Glaciimonas sp. CA11.2: one gene and its partner. The protein of the gene in region 1 interacts with the protein of each later gene in a pairwise test. Links are inferred from orthologs where the notes say so. Each region holds a gene or a part of one and is shown in the gene's direction. Other genes may lie near its edges.

Region 1 (5,741 bases):
CTTTTGCGCAGCGTCCTCCAGAAGTTGAAGAGCCGGTCAGCAATGAGAGAAGTATCAAAATTGCGATTGTAGGTCGTCCTAACGTCGGTAAGTCAACGTTAGTTAACACCTTGCTGGGAGAAGAGCGCGTAATTGCGTTCGACATGCCGGGAACAACTCGCGACTCTATTGAAATTCCTTTTGAGCGTGATGGCACCCAATATACGTTAATCGATACCGCCGGAATTCGTCGGCGTGGTAAGGTTTTCGAAGCAATTGAGAAATTTTCGGTCGTGAAAACGCTTCAGTCGATATCCGAAGCGAATGTGGTGTTGTTACTACTTGATGCGCAACAAGACATATCTGAACAAGATGCGCATATCGCGGGTTTCATTTTGGAAACAGGTCGTGCGTTGGTGGTCGGCATTAACAAATGGGATGGCTTAACCAGCGAGCGCCGCGATGAAATTAAAATTGATCTTGATCGCAAACTGAATTTTCTCTCTTTTGCAAAATTTCATTACATATCAGCTTTGAAGTCTACCGGTATTGCACCGTTGATGAAGTCTGTCGATGCTGCGTACGCTGCCGCGATGTCGAATTTGACAACGCCGAAACTAACAAGGGCATTGCTGGAAGCCGTCGAGCATCAGCAGCCGCGACGTAAGGGCTCAATCCGTCCTAAACTGCGCTATGCGCATCAGGGTGGTATGAACCCGCCGATCGTCGTGATACACGGCAATTCACTCGAAGCGATTGATGCCAACTACAGGCGTTATCTTGAAAAATACTTTCGTGAAACTTTTTCACTAATTGGGACTCCATTACGTATCGAGTTCAAGTCGGGGAAAAACCCGTTTGCACGTCCGGTAAAATAGTTCGTTGGCAGTAATGTGAGAAATCGTTTACATTCGTCATACACCACCGAGTCATACATAGAAGCTCCGTCAAATAAGGCGGGGTCTGTTTGACTTCTAATCACAACAACATAGTGGAGTAGCCATGAGTAATAAAGGGCAATTGTTACAAGACCCGTTTCTGAACGCCTTACGTAAAGAGCACGTTCCGGTTTCGATATATTTAGTAAACGGTATTAAGCTGCAAGGTCATATTGAATCGTTTGATCAATACGTTGTGCTCTTACGCAATACCGTCACGCAAATGGTATACAAGCACGCGATTTCGACTGTTGTTCCTGCACGGGCTGTGACGCTTAATCTTGAAGCAGACGCAGAATAATCAATCGCTGTCAGTTTGGGCAGCTATTCGACTCCTCCCATGCGCGCCGCACTAGTCGGCGTGGACTTCGGCAAAGGTGACTTTGCCGCAAGTCTGGAAGAACTATCCTTGCTCGCAAAATCGGCGGGGGCGATGCCAATCATCACCATCACCGGAAGGCGAGGGGCGCCGGATGCCGCGTTATTCGTCGGTTCAGGCAAGGCGCAGGAAGTTGCCGATGCTGTGCATGATGATGAGCTAGAGATCGTTATTTTTAATCATGCACTGTCCCCTGCACAGCAACGCAATCTTGAGCGCGTATTAAAAGTGCGTGTACTTGATCGGACGAGCTTGATTTTGGACATTTTTGCCCAACGTGCTAAGAGTCACGAGGGTAAAGTGCAGGTTGAGTTAGCGCAACTTCAACATTTGGCGACGCGCCTTATTCGAGGCTGGACCCATCTGGAGCGTCAAAAAGGGGGGATTGGTCTACGTGGCCCCGGCGAAACGCAACTTGAAACTGATCGTCGTCTGATCGGGGACCGTGTTAAGGCATTGCGTGGTCGGTTAGAGAAATTACATCGACAACATGCTACGCAACGGCGCGCACGTGGGCGCAGTAACGTTCCTTCAATTTCTCTGGTTGGTTATACTAATGCGGGAAAATCGACGTTGTTCAATGCCTTGTCCAAAGCCGGCGTGTACGCGGCAGATCAATTATTCGCGACGTTGGATACGACTTCACGAAAAATTTACCTTGGGGAAGGTGCCAATGCAGTGATTTCGGATACTGTAGGTTTTATTCGTGAGTTACCGCATCAATTGGTCGCCGCGTTCAGGGCAACGCTTGAAGAAACAATCCATGCAGATTTGTTGTTACATGTTGTAGATGCTGCCAGTCCGACCAGATTGGAACAGATCGAGCAAGTTAATTTAGTCTTGAAAGAGATCGGTGCTGATCATATTCCGCAGATTTTGGTGTGGAACAAGATTGATGCCGCTGAGTTGGAGCCGGGGATAGAGCGTAACGAGTATGATAAAATCCAGCGTGTTTTTGTAAGTGCTCAAACTGGCGCCGGTCTTAATTTAATGCGTCAGGCTATTACTGAATTTGTAACAGATAGCAACGCGGCGAGGGTCGAGCAACACCAAGGTGAGAATACCCAAGATTTGCAGTTAAAACGCCTCTAACGAGCATTCCAACCTATTTCTATACCGGATCACGATCGAATGCTTGGTTCTATATTAAAAAAACTTGGTGTCAAATTTTCGCTAAACGACCCGCAGTGGGGTCGTAATTCGCAAAATGACAACCAACAAAACAACGACGGCAAAAAGCCGAACAATGGCCCTCCAGATCTCGACCAGCTATGGCGCGATTTTAACCAACGTATAAATCGCTTTTTTGGTAACAAAAAAAATGGCGGTGGCAGCGGTGGCGGTGATTCTAATGGCGGAGGCAGTGGTTTTCCTACAGGGAAAAGCGCTGGTGTTGGCGCGGGCGTTATCGCCGTCATCGTTGCTTTCCTTTGGTTGGCTAGCGGTTTTTTTACCGTTCAGGAAGGCCAAACTGGTGTCGTAATGACATTTGGAAAATATAGCCACTCCACTATGGCCGGTTTTAACTGGCGCTGGCCGTATCCGATTCAAAGTCATGAGATTGTCAACGTTTCAGGCGTTCGGACAATTGAAGTTGGTTATCGCGCCAATGCTAAAAATAAGCAACCTAAAGAAGCGCTCATGCTGACTGAAGATGAAAACATCATCGATATTCAGTTTGCAGTTCAGTATAAACTTAAAAATGCTGCCGACTGGCTCTTTAAAATTCGAAATCCGGAAGAAACGGTACGTCAGGTCGCCGAAGCTTCAATTCGTGAAATCGTTGGTAAAAGCCAAATGGACTTTGTGCTGTACGAGGGGCGCGAAAAAGTTGCGTTAGATGTTAGTCAGTTAATGCAGCAAATTCTCGATCATTATCAGAGTGGAGTACAAATCACGAATGTGACGATGCAAGGTGTACAACCACCTGAACAGGTCCAGGCCGCTTTCGATGATGCGGTTAAAGCAGGTCAGGATCGCGAACGGCAAAAGAATGAGGGCCAGGCTTACGCTAATGACGTGATTCCTAAAGCGCGTGGCGCAGCTTCTCGTTTGCTCCAGGAAGCCGAGGCGTATAGTGCCCGTGTTACTGCGAATGCCGAAGGTGATGCATCACGTTTCAAGCAAGTGCTGACTGAGTATCAGAAAGCGCCAGCCGTCACCCGTGACCGTATGTATTTGGATACTATGCAACAGATTTTTGCGAATACGACTAAAGTCATGATTGATGCCAAGAGCGGAAATAATCTATTGTATTTGCCATTAGATAAGTTGATTGCCCAATCCGTAGCATCAGGTTCGGCTGGCAACGCAATGCCGAATACAGGAGCTACAGGTGTCAGTCCAGCTACTGCGCCGGTAGCAACGGTTAAAGAGAGCGATGCGCAGGCAGTTATTGACTCGCGTTCCCGTGACACACGTGATCGGGAGAGCCGCTAATGAATCGCTTAATATCTCTCGCTGTAGGTCTGTTTATCGTAATAGGAATATTGCTTTCGACGGTATTTGTAGTTGATCAGCGTCAATACGGCATCCTGTTTGCCTTCGGTGAAGTGAAGCAGGTAATTAATGAACCTGGTTTGCATTTTAAATTGCCGGCTCCGTTTCAAAATGTCGTATTTTTGGATAAGCGGATTTTGACGATTGATCCGCCAGAAGCAGACCGGTTTATCACTGCCGAAAAGAAAAATATCCTCATTGATGCTTTCGTAAAGTGGCGTATCACCGATCCTAAGTTGTTTTTCGTCAGTTTTGGTGTGGACGAACAACGTGCTCAAGATCGCATGTCTCAAATTGTCAAAGCGGCGTTGAACGAAGAAATAACTAAACGCACAGTGCGTGAGGTAATTTCAGGCGAGCGCGGCAAGGTGATGGATGCGTTGCGTAAGAAGGTGGCGGAAGAGGCCAGGCAGATTGGAGTTGATATTGTTGACGTGCGGTTAAAGCGCGTCGATTATGTTGATCAGATTAATGCTTCTGTGTATGACCGGATGAAGTCCGAGCGTGCTCGTGTTGCCAATGAATTACGATCTACTGGTTTTGCTGAGTCTGAAAAAATTCGGGCTGATGCAGATAAACAACGGACTGTGATTTTGGCTGAAGCTTATCGTGATGCAGAAAATATGCGAGGCGAGGGCGATGCCAAAGCTTCACAGACTTATGCGCAAGCGTTTAGCAAAAGTCCAGAGTTCTACAAGTTTTACCGTAGTCTTGAAGCGTACCGGGCAAGCTTTAAGAGTCGCCATGATTTGATGGTGATTGATCCGAACTCCGAGTTCTTTAAGTATTTCAAGAGTCCGGGAGTTGGTTCGGCTAAATGAGCGAATAAGTAAAGATCTGACCCAAAAAAGATTGTCTGAGGTTAATATTTAGTGGCTTGTCGCATACCGCGACAGTCACTAAAGTCGTTAACAACACTGATCCAGGTCGTAATTTAATGGCGTCATTTATCGAGACGCCATTTCTTTTTTTGGTGGCGAGGATAATTTCTGATACATTCGGCACTGTCTGGTTTGCGGCACGCACGCGGAGTGGATTGTATGCACGGATTGTTGGGTTGTATACTCCGTCGCGTTTGATAATGATGGTTTCCTGCACTGGTAAGTTCCGGTGCTGAATTTTTTGGTTTATTTTTTATATGCCTAATTGGCTTCTTCCTGAAAACATTGCCGATGTTTTACCGTCCGAGGCGCGTAAGATTGAGGACTTAAGACGTTTAATTCTTGATAACTTTCGCGTGTATGGTTACGAACTTGTGATGCCGCCGATGTTGGAGTACGTCGAATCGTTATTGGCAGGCGCGGGGCAAGATACCGAATCGATGACCTTTAAACTGGTCGATCAATTATCTGGTCGTACACTTGGAATCCGAACTGATATGACAACGCAAGTGGCGCGAATTGATGCGCATTTGCTCAATCGTTCGTCGCTTACGCGACTTTGCTATGCGGGTAGTGTTTTACGCACCCGTCCGTCCGGTTTGCATGCGACTCGCGAGCCATTTCAGATTGGTGCAGAGATTTATGGACATGCAGGACTTGAAGCGGATGCAGAAATTCAACATCTTGCACTAGCTTCGCTTGCGCTTGCTGGTATCACCAAGGTTCGTTTGGATTTGTGCCACGTCGGTATTTTACGAGCGATTATTGCTGAAGACCCCGCTAAAAAAGACGAAATTGCGCTAGTTAAGTTATTAGAAGCAAAAGACACTCCGGGTTTATTGGAAATAAGTGCATCCTATGGTGCTGTGACGCGTGCCGCTATACTAGCTTTACCGAATTTGTATGGCGATAGCACCGTGATTCAGCGAGCACGTGACATATTGCCAAAATTACCAGAAATTACCAAAGCGCTGGATGAACTACAAGCACTTGCGCATGCAGCGGGCGAAGACTGCGTAACCGTGGATTTGGCGGATTTACGGGGTTATCATTACGAAAGCGGGG
Region 2 (10,623 bases), 560 kb from region 1 along the record:
TCGTGCCAAGCGCCATGCGCTGAATTTGCGTCCGGTCTATAAGCGTGTTGATACCTGTGCTGGTGAGTTTTCGACGAATACCGCTTATATGTACTCGACCTATGAGGAAGAGTGCGAGTCGAATCCGACCGACAAAAAGAAAATCATGGTACTGGGCGGCGGACCTAACCGTATCGGCCAAGGTATCGAGTTTGATTATTGTTGCGTACATGCGGCACTGGCACTAAGAGCAGATGGATACGAGACCATCATGGTCAACTGCAATCCGGAAACCGTTTCGACCGATTACGACACGTCTGATCGTTTGTATTTTGAATCGCTGACGCTGGAAGACGTACTAGAAATCGTCGATAAAGAAAAACCATACGGCGTCATCGTTCAATACGGTGGTCAAACGCCGTTGAAACTCGCGCTGGATCTGGAAGCGAATGGCGTACCGATTGTCGGCACCTCACCAGACATGATTGATGCTGCCGAAGATCGGGAACGTTTTCAAAAACTATTGCATGATTTGAATCTCCGTCAGCCACCAAACCGTACAGCACGTACTGAAGAAGACGCATTGCGTCTGGCTCAGGAAATAGGCTATCCGCTGGTAGTGCGCCCGTCCTATGTATTGGGTGGTCGTGCTATGGAAATCGTCCATGAGCAACGTGATCTTGAGCGCTACATGCGTGAAGCCGTGAAGGTTTCGCACGATTCTCCGGTATTGCTGGATCGTTTCCTGAACGACGCGATTGAAGTCGACGTCGATTGCTTATCAGATGGCGAGCGTACATTCATCGGTGGCGTCATGGAGCACATTGAGCAAGCGGGTGTCCATTCGGGGGACTCAGCATGTTCGCTGCCACCTTATTCTTTGGCGCAGGAAACTATTGATGAGTTGAAGCGTCAGACTGCATTGATGGCTAAAGGCCTGAATGTGGTCGGCTTGATGAACGTGCAGTTTGCCATTCAGCAGATTGATGGCAAGGATGTTGTGTTCGTTCTAGAGGTTAATCCGCGTGCATCGCGTACGGTGCCGTTTGTTTCTAAGGCTACCGGTTTGCAATTGGCTAAGATTGCGGCGCGCTGCATGGTCGGCCAATCTCTGGATAGTCAGGGGATCAAGGACGAGGTCGTACCGAAATACTTCAGTGTCAAAGAAGCGGTATTCCCGTTTGTTAAGTTCCCCGGCGTGGATACCATTCTGGGGCCGGAAATGAAGTCAACCGGTGAAGTGATGGGCGTGGGCAAAACGTTCGGCGAGGCTTTCGTTAAATCGCAACTCGGTGCCGGTATCAAATTGCCAACATCGGGTCAGGTATTTCTCAGCGTTAAAGCTAGCGATAAGCCACGTGCAGTGAAAGTTGCCAAGGATTTAGTAGCGATGGGATTCTCAGTGGTCGCCACGAAGGGCACAGCTGCCGCTATTCATGCAGCGGGTATTCCGGTGAAGACTGTCAACAAAGTGGTTGAGGGTCGTCCACATGTCGTCGACATGATTAAGAACAATGAAATTACATTGGTCATTAATACGGTCGAAGAGAAGCGTAGTGCGATTGTCGATTCACGCGCTATCCGCACATCAGCCTTGCAAGCGCGGGCGACGACTTACACCACCATCGCGGGAGCGGAGGCGGCGGTTCAGGGTATGCGGCATCTTGATGAGTTGAACGTCTACGATTTACAAGGTCTGCATAAAACCTTACACTAAGTCCATACGTATCACTATCCTCTTGGTAAGTCGCTACGAGTTGTAGCGACAACTATGCTGATCGGGGCAATCAGTTTGCGTTAAATGAGGCAGAAAAGTCGAAGTAGTCTCAATGACTATGAGGATTTTTGAGTTCTACTTAGCACCAATCAATGCCTGAGTAGTAAGATGAGATGCAGATTTTAGACGTCCCACGCGGAGGTCGCACACAGTGCCGAAATTCGGTGCCGTTTGTGACCTCCGTGGCATTTTATTGGCACGATTCTTTCGGATTAAAAGAGCAGTGTCGATTTTTTGGCAGGTAGTTAGATTTTTTGTATCGCTGCTCTATTTTGTATCCCGTTCCACTATGCAAGACTAGAAAATAACGCTGGCGAATGTTGTTAAGAGTGTCACCGCGACGGGGCACAACAACATCAATTCGTCAAATTGACAACTTTAATTAGATTTGAATAAGATTCCTATGAGCTCAGTACCTCTTACCAAGTTTGGCGCCGAATTACTGAAGTCTGAACTGGTACGCCTGAAAACCAAAGAGCGCCCATCCGTGATCAATGCAATTGCTGAGGCGCGTGCGCACGGCGATCTTTCGGAAAATGCCGATTACGACGCAGCCAAAGAGCGTCAAGGTTTTATCGAAGGTCGGATTGCCGATCTAGAAGGTAAATTAGGTGCAGCGCAAATCATTGATCCGACTACGCTGGATGCGGATGGTCGTGTAGTTTTTGCTGCAACTGTTGATCTCGAAGATTTGGAGACTGGCGATAAGGTGACTTACCAAATCGTTGGCATGGATGAAGCAGACATAAAAGTTTCAAAAGTCTCTGTTACCTCGCCGATTGCTCGTGCCTTAATCGGTAAAAGTGCTGGCGACGTGGTCGGCGTTCAAGCGCCGTCCGGGATTCGCGAGTACGAAATTTTGGAAGTGCGCTACATCTAAATTTTTTGATGATTGGGTAGTTCGTGTGTGTAACCCTAACGAGGGTACACACAAGAGGCTGATTGCATTTCGGGTAGCTTACGTGAAATCATCCAGATAGTTTCCTGTGTTGATAGCTTGTCAGTATTACTGGAAGTGCGGAGAAAATAAGCCGTTAGTATTTCCATTGAGACCCGGTCGATTGCGGCCGCGGCAGAGGACACAATGATAGTAGTGCGCGCAAGATTATTGATTGCCACCTTATGGGTTGGCAGCTTATGGACCGTTGGATACGTGGTTGCGCCGACATTATTTGCAACATTGGCAGATCGCGCTTTAGCAGGCACGATTGCCGGTAGTTTATTTAGAGTTGAGGCTTGGCTCGGTGTTGCCTGTGGGCTGTTGCTAACGCTGTTATTTGGTTTTCGGACCGCAGATGATAACGCGCCGTTGCGCAAAACTTTATTGCGTTTAACTTTGGTGATGCTGCTTTGTACTGTGGTTGGCTATTTTGGTATTCAGCCGTTCATGGCATCGCTACGCGAGGCGATCGCATCCGGTGGCATTATGAGTCCGGCTGCTAAAACACAATTCGGAATTTTACACGGCGTCGCAAGCGGCATATATCTCATCCAAAGCCTGTTTGGAATGGGCCTGATTTTAAAGCTACGCACATTGCGTTAACGCGCGACCCGGTCAATATCGTTGCAAGGGAATTCACCTTTATGGGTTTTGCCCTTGCAACTTCGGGTAAAATACGCGCACTTTCATGAGCTTAATGTATCGCGTGCTTAGTTCACAATTACTGACCAAGCGCAGATTTCTTGCGGCTCTTTTGACGTGGTTTTTCACGTTTAATATTGCCACCAGCAGTAACGCGTTCATTGCCTTTTACCATTACCTTGGTAACTGACGGGCGCTTTGTGCCACTTGGACTTGGTTTAACGATAGTGACTTCCCGCATACCCTTACCACGTGTTTCGGTGCGTGCCTTATTAGCAGCATCTTTTTGTGGGCGATACATTATCAGGAGTTTACCAATGTGTTGTACCGGCGCGGCACCGAGTTTGTCGCAAATAGTTTCGTAGATTGCAATCCGCGCTTCGCGGTCGTCGCCAAATACACGCACTTTGATAAGGCCGTGAGAATTCAGGCTGTTGTCAATTTCCTTCATCAGTGAAGGTTTTAAACCTTCTTCACTGATCAGGACAACTGGACTTAGTGCATGGGCTTCGGCGCGGAGTTCGCTGCGCTCGGCGGGTGTGAGTTTCAACATAAATATAAAAATTCCTTAAAAACGGTATTCTACGCGAATGGCAAAGAAGAAATTAAACAAAAACTGGCTACACGATCACATTAATGATCCATATGTGAAGCTGGCACAGAAAGAAGGCTATCGCGCCCGGGCTGCTTATAAGCTAAAAGAAATCGACGAAGTTGATAAGTTGATTAAGCCAGGGCAAATTATAGTTGACCTTGGCTCAACACCTGGAAGCTGGTCTCAATACGTTCGTAATAAATTATCCGGTCAAGAAGGCGGCGGAATCCATGGAATGGTTATTGGATTGGATATATTACCGATGGATCCTATTGCCGATGTGCATTTTATCCTGGGGGATTTTCGCGAGCAAGAAAGTCTCTCTCAACTTGAACGGTTGCTAGCTGGTCGTAAAGTTGACCTTGTGTTGTCTGATATGGCCCCTAATCTATCAGGTATTGCCATAGCGGATGCCGCACGGATGGAGGAAATTATTGATTTGGCAATTGAATTTACTGTAAATCACATGAAGCCGTCTGGCGTGTTGTTGGCGAAATGCTTCAATGGCCGAGGATATAACGAGATACTAAGCAAATTTCGCGCAACATTCGAGAGTGTTGGCTCTAGAAAACCGAAAGCGAGCCGTGATAAATCGTCAGAAATATTTTTATTGGGCCGGAATTTAAAGAATTCGGCTTAAATTTCGATTTTAAACACTTTATTGTGGATTTATCCTTGATTTTTCATGGGTGTGTCCACATATCCAACCTAGTAACGACTGGTGATTCCGAGTAAAATCAGGTTTCAGCCCGAAAGCAATAAACACAGTGCGAGCCCAACCCGAAGCACCACGACTATCGGCGCGTCGCGCGCTCAAGGAGTTCTAGTGAATAACATGTTTTCAAAAGCCGCCATCTGGGTGGTCATTGCCTTGGTGCTCTTTACCGTATTTAAACAATTCGATACTAAAGGATTGTCTAACGGTGCGGCGCCAATTGCTTATTCCGACTTCATTAACGAGGTGAAGGCGGGACACATCACTGATGCGGTGATTGAAGATCGTAATATTATTGCCAATACCTCTGACGGCAAAAAAATCAAGACCACTACAACGTTCCTTGATCGTGGGCTCGTAGGCGACTTACTCAATAACGGCGTTAAGTTCGACGTTAAACAACCTGAAGAACCGTCATTCCTGTCGCAAATTTTCATATCTTGGTTCCCGATGATTTTGTTGCTCGGCGTCTGGATATTTTTTATGCGTCAAATGCAAGGCGGCGGGAAAGGTGGTGCGTTCTCGTTCGGGAAGTCTAAAGCGCGGATGCTGGATGAAACTACTAATACAGTCACTTTTGCCGACGTCGCAGGTTGCGATGAGGCGAAAGACGAAGTCTCTGAAATTGTAGATTTTCTACGCGATCCCACTAAATTTCAAAAGTTGGGTGGTCGAATTCCGCATGGCGTGTTAATGGTTGGTCCTCCAGGAACGGGTAAAACATTGTTGGCGCGCGCGATTGCCGGTGAAGCCAAGGTACCGTTTTTTACTATTTCCGGTTCGGATTTTGTTGAAATGTTCGTTGGTGTCGGTGCTTCACGTGTCCGTGATATGTTCGAAAACGCCAAAAAACATTCTCCTTGTATCATTTTTATTGATGAAATTGATGCGGTTGGTCGTCATCGTGGCGCTGGTATGGGCGGCGGTAATGATGAACGGGAACAAACACTAAATCAAATGCTGGTCGAGATGGATGGCTTTGAAGTTAATTCGGGCGTGATCGTGATTGCTGCGACCAACCGTGCTGATGTGCTTGATAAAGCACTGTTGCGTCCAGGTCGTTTCGACCGTCAGGTTGTAGTTGGATTGCCGGATATACGTGGCCGTGAGCAGATTCTCAATGTGCATATGCGCAAAGTGCCTATTTCGACTGACGTTAAGGCTGATATTTTGGCGCGTGGTACACCAGGCTTTTCAGGCGCGGACTTGGCTAATCTTGTAAACGAGGCCGCATTGTTTGCAGCGCGGCGCACCAAGCGTTTAGTAGAAATGCAGGACTTCGAGGATGCTAAGGACAAGATCGTAATGGGTCCTGAGCGTAAATCGGCTGTTATGCGCGAAGAAGAGCGTCGTAACACTGCTTATCATGAGTCGGGTCACGCAGTTGTTGCTAAGTTGCTTCCAAAAGCTGATCCTGTACATAAAGTCACCATTATGCCGCGCGGATTTGCGTTAGGTTTAACCTGGCAGTTGCCTGAGCATGATCGTGTCAATATGTATAAAGACAAGATGCTCGAAGAAATCGCTATTCTGTTTGGCGGCCGTATTTCTGAAGAGATCTTCATGCACCAGATGTCTACTGGCGCATCGAATGACTTTGAGCGCGCAACGAAGTTGGCGCGTGCAATGGTGACGCGTTACGGCATGTCGGAAACCCTCGGCACGATGGTGTACGAAGATACAGAGCAAGATGCTTATTTTGGTCGGATGGCTTCAAAAACTGTTTCCGAAGCAACTCAGCAAAAAGTTGATGCAGAAATTCGCAGCATTTTGGATCAGCAATACGCTTTATCGCGTAGATTGCTAGAAGAAAATCGCGATAAAGTCGAAGCCATGACTAAGGCTTTGCTGGATTGGGAAACAATTGATGCTGATCAAATTAACGACATCATGGAAGGCCTCGAGCCACGTTTGCCAAAATATGGTATCCCGGTAAAGAAGACGCCGACTGATAGTTCGTCAGGTGGTGGAATATCTCCGACAGCGACAGCACCAGCCTGATTTCGAGCTGAAGGTGGCGTGATCGTGAGTCGAGAATTTTCGATGTAAATAACTAAGGGTGAGGATTTATCCTCGCCCTTTTTCTGTATACGAATAAAAAAATGCAACAATATTTTCAATGTGGACGCTACCGCCTTGCGGTAAATACACCCAACGCACGGCCACTGGTAATGGGAATTCTGAACATCACGCCAGATTCATTCTCCGATGGCGGGCAATTTTATTCGCTAGAATTTGCTCTTTCTCATGCGGAGCAAATGATCGCAGACGGCGTGGATATTATTGACATTGGTGCTGAGTCTAGTCGCCCCGGGAGTCCCACAGTGTCGCTCTCAGAAGAATTGGATCGCTTGATGCCGATTATCTACGCGCTACGCGATTGTGGTAAGCCTCTTTCAATTGATACCTATAAGCCGATGGTTATGCGCGAGGCAATTGCTGCCGGCGCAGATTTAATCAATGATATTAATGCTTTTCGAGCTGACGGTGCACTTGAGGCGGTCAAGGAAAGTGATTGCGGATTATGTGTCATGCATATGCAAGGGCAGCCTCAAACTATGCAGGAGAGGCCGGCATATGACGACGTATTTGCCGAGGTCACGCGCTTTTGGGGTGAACGGGTTGCAGCTTTGGAGCGAGTAGGAGTGGAACGTTCACGCATTAGCATTGATCCTGGTTTCGGCTTTGGTAAGACGCTCGCACATAATCTCGTTTTGCTAAGAAATATTGGTAAAATGCAACAATTGATGGATCTGCCAATGTTGGTTGGAGCTTCACGCAAAACCATGATAGGAAATTTGACGGGCAAACCGATTGAAAGGCGCTTGGCCGGTAGCGTTGCTGCGGCCCTCGTAGCAGTGGCTCAAGGGGCGAAAATCGTGCGCGTTCATGATGTAGCAGAAACGATTGATGCGCTGGCGGTTTGGCAAGCTGGTTTAGCTTAAATTTTGATGATGCGATTGTTGTGAATTGAGCGCGACAGATGAGAGAAGTTATCAGCGTATAACGTTTTTGTATCGGACTAAAATCTTAGGTTATCGTAAATAGTCGGAGTTGGTTGAGAATAGTGTACAAGGTAGCGTTTCTAAAAAAATAATAAATATTTAAAAACAGGCCTTAAATGACTAGAAAATATTTTGGTACAGATGGTATCCGTGGTCGCGTGGGGATTGCTCCAATTACACCGGATTTTGTAATGCGACTTGGCTACGCTGCTGGCAAAGTGCTGGCGCAATCGGAGTCTGCCGCAATCAAGCCAACGGTGTTAATCGGCAAAGATACACGCGTATCCGGCTACATGCTGGAAGCTGCTTTGGAGGCTGGATTTGCGGCGGCTGGCGTTGATGTGATGCTGGCCGGACCGATGCCGACACCGGCGGTTGCGTACCTGACAAGGGCATTGCGCCTGTCTGCAGGAGTTGTCATTTCAGCGTCGCATAATCCGTTTGACGATAATGGGATCAAGTTTTTTTCAGCCCATGGAAATAAGCTGGATGATAGCGTAGAGGCCGCTATTGAAGCCGCACTGGAACATCCGATGAGTTGTGTAACATCGGATAAATTAGGTAAGGCTAAGCGTCTGGATGACGCACCAGGCCGCTATATCGAATTTTGCAAGAGCACGTTTCCGAATGACCTTGATTTGCGCGGAATGACCATCGTTGTCGATGCCGCGCATGGGGCTGCATATCATATTGCATCGCATGTATTTCACGAGTTAGGCGCTGAAGTTATCTCTATTGGCAATCAACCCAATGGCTTCAATATTAATGACGGTTACGGTGCGACCGCGCCCGAGGCGCTGGCGCTTGCTGTGTGTGCGAACAACGCCGATGTAGGCATTGCGTTGGACGGTGATGCCGATAGATTGATTATGGTCGATTCTACCGGGCGGATATACAACGGCGATGAATTGCTCTATATCGTGGTGAAAGACAGGTTGAAAACCGGCATGGTCAGCGGCGTAGTTGGCACCCTGATGACGAACATGGCATTGGAGGTGGCTTTTGGGCAAATGGGCTTGGAGTTTGCACGCGCTAAAGTCGGCGATCGCTACGTATTAGAGCAATTGAAAGAGCGCGGTTGGTTGCTAGGTGGAGAAGGATCTGGCCACTTGTTATGCCTGGATAAGCATACGACTGGTGACGGTATTGTGTCAGCACTGCAAGTATTGTCCGCTTTAAGTCGTAGCGGACAATCCTTGTCCGAAATTACCGCGGACATAAGCATGTATCCCCAAACCTTGATTAACATCAGAGTGGCGGCTGGTTTCGACTGGCAACAGCAACCCGAAGTTGTAGCCGAAAAAGCCGCAGTCGAGAGTGAACTCGGTAACAATGGGCGCGTATTGATTCGCGCGTCTGGCACCGAGCCGTTGGTGCGCGTGATGGTTGAGGCAAAAACGGCGGACTTGGCGCAGACAATGGCGCGTCGCATTGTCGATAAAATTGCCGTTTAAATTTTTTTAATCCGGATTACTATCAGTATGCATTTTCAAACTTATTTTCATATCGCAGATGTCAAAACATCATACTAATATTTTGATTGTCGAAGATGAGCCTGGCATCGCTGAGCTCTTGAGGTTTACGCTCGATGATGCGGGATTTTCCTGCGAAATTGCTGAAAATGCCAACGAGGCGCGCGCGGCAATCACTGCGATGTTACCTCAAGTAGTATTACTCGACTGGATGCTGCCGGACACTTCCGGTTTATCGTTACTGCAAGAGTGGCGTAGTCAGGTTCGGACTGCCACTTTGCCAGTCATTATGTTGACTGCCAAGGGTATGGATGAAGATAAAGTTCGAGGCTTAAATGATGGGGCAGATGATTACGTTACAAAACCATTTTCACCAAAAGAATTGGTCGCTCGTATTCAAGCTCTGTTGCGGCGTAAAGTGCCGGAATTGGGCCATAACACATTAAAATATGGCGCGATCAATATTGATACTGACCGCTATCAAGTTTCTGTTGACTCTCGGACAATCGAACTGGATCAAGCTGAATTCAAGTTACTTCGCTTTTTGATCGCGCATCCGGAACGGATATTTTCACGCGCACAATTGCTCGATAAAGTGTGGGGCGATCATACCTTCATCGAAGAGCGTACTGTTGATGTACATATTATGCGGCTACGTAAATCGTTGGGCTCAGCTGCGGACTACATTAAAACGATCCGTGGAGTTGGCTACAAAATGTCCAACGACACGACTGCATGAAATGCCAATACGCACCGATGAAATCCTCGTGAATGTGCAGGAGCGAGCGACGCGTAAAGCCCGTACGTTTTGGGTGCCGACATTATTGCGTTTTGCTTTACTGTGTCTGATCATGTTGGCAATCGGGGCTTCCTACGGTTTGGTAGTGGGGTTGATTTGGTTTGGATTATCTTTAGTCATCCTGCTATTTCTGCAAATTTGGTCGCTATTTCGTATCGAGGAATGGTTGGATCGTCCTTATGGGACGCCGCGTCCAAAAACCTGGGGATTATGGGCGCACTCAACACGACGTTTAGAAAATATTCGCAGAGAAGACGAGCGCTCGCGTGTCGATATGGTGGAATGGCTTGCGCGTTTTCGCCAAGCCATGAGTTTGCTTCCTGACGGTGTGGTGATTGTGGATGGAGTGATGCATTTGGAGTGGTGTAATCCGGCTGCAGAAAAACATTTAGGACTAGATAGAGTGCGCGACGAAGGGCGCCTTCTGACCAATTTGATTCGTGCGCCAGAGTTTGTCAATTACATGTTGTCGGGCAGCTTTGATCAACCACTTCCGTTTGTTCATCACCATCGAAAAATACAACTGCAATTAATATCCTTTGATAATCGACGGCGAATTCTAGTTACGCATGATGTGACACAGGCGGAAAAACTCGAGACCTTGCGTCGTGATTTTATAGCCAATGCGTCGCATGAATTACGAACTCCTTTAACCGTTATCAACGGCTTCCTGGAGCATGCGTTATCCACTGAAATGGA

The links.
Region 2: the proteins of hflK (region 1) and ftsH interact in binary tests that used the Escherichia coli proteins (3 or more experiments, as listed by UniProt). The link is inferred for Glaciimonas sp. CA11.2 from one-to-one orthologs.

Annotation. Positions count from the first base shown.
Region 1 is NZ_JAVIWL010000001.1:3,615,623-3,621,363, forward strand. The notes cover bases 1,792-4,581. They hold hflK (FtsH protease activity modulator HflK), read left to right. Parts: upstream 1,792-2,427; coding sequence 2,428-3,735; downstream 3,736-4,581. Other genes in these bases: hflX (GTPase HflX), read left to right, coding at 1,792-2,388; hflC (protease modulator HflC), read left to right, coding at 3,735-4,581. In the rest of the region: ribosome biogenesis GTPase Der, read left to right, coding at 1-857; RNA chaperone Hfq, read left to right, coding at 982-1,218; more of hflX, read left to right, coding at 1,258-1,791; more of hflC, read left to right, coding at 4,582-4,616; RGU75_RS15665 (ATP phosphoribosyltransferase regulatory subunit), read left to right, coding at 4,934-5,741.
Region 2 is NZ_JAVIWL010000001.1:4,169,427-4,180,049, forward strand. Bases 4,282-7,204 are described here. They hold ftsH (ATP-dependent zinc metalloprotease FtsH), read left to right. Parts: upstream 4,282-4,759; coding sequence 4,760-6,649; downstream 6,650-7,204. Other genes in these bases: RGU75_RS18085 (RlmE family RNA methyltransferase), read left to right, coding at 4,282-4,573; folP (dihydropteroate synthase), read left to right, coding at 6,751-7,204. In the rest of the region: carB (carbamoyl-phosphate synthase large subunit), read left to right, coding at 1-1,696; transcription elongation factor GreA, read left to right, coding at 2,160-2,636; RGU75_RS18075 (DUF4149 domain-containing protein), read left to right, coding at 2,841-3,299; RGU75_RS18080 (YhbY family RNA-binding protein), read right to left, coding at 3,418-3,891; more of RGU75_RS18085, read left to right, coding at 3,929-4,281; more of folP, read left to right, coding at 7,205-7,593; glmM (phosphoglucosamine mutase), read left to right, coding at 7,770-9,107; RGU75_RS18105 (response regulator), read left to right, coding at 9,166-9,864; phosphate regulon sensor histidine kinase PhoR, read left to right, coding at 9,866-10,623. UniProt on the Escherichia coli protein: Acts as a processive, ATP-dependent zinc metallopeptidase for both cytoplasmic and membrane proteins. Plays a role in the quality control of integral membrane proteins.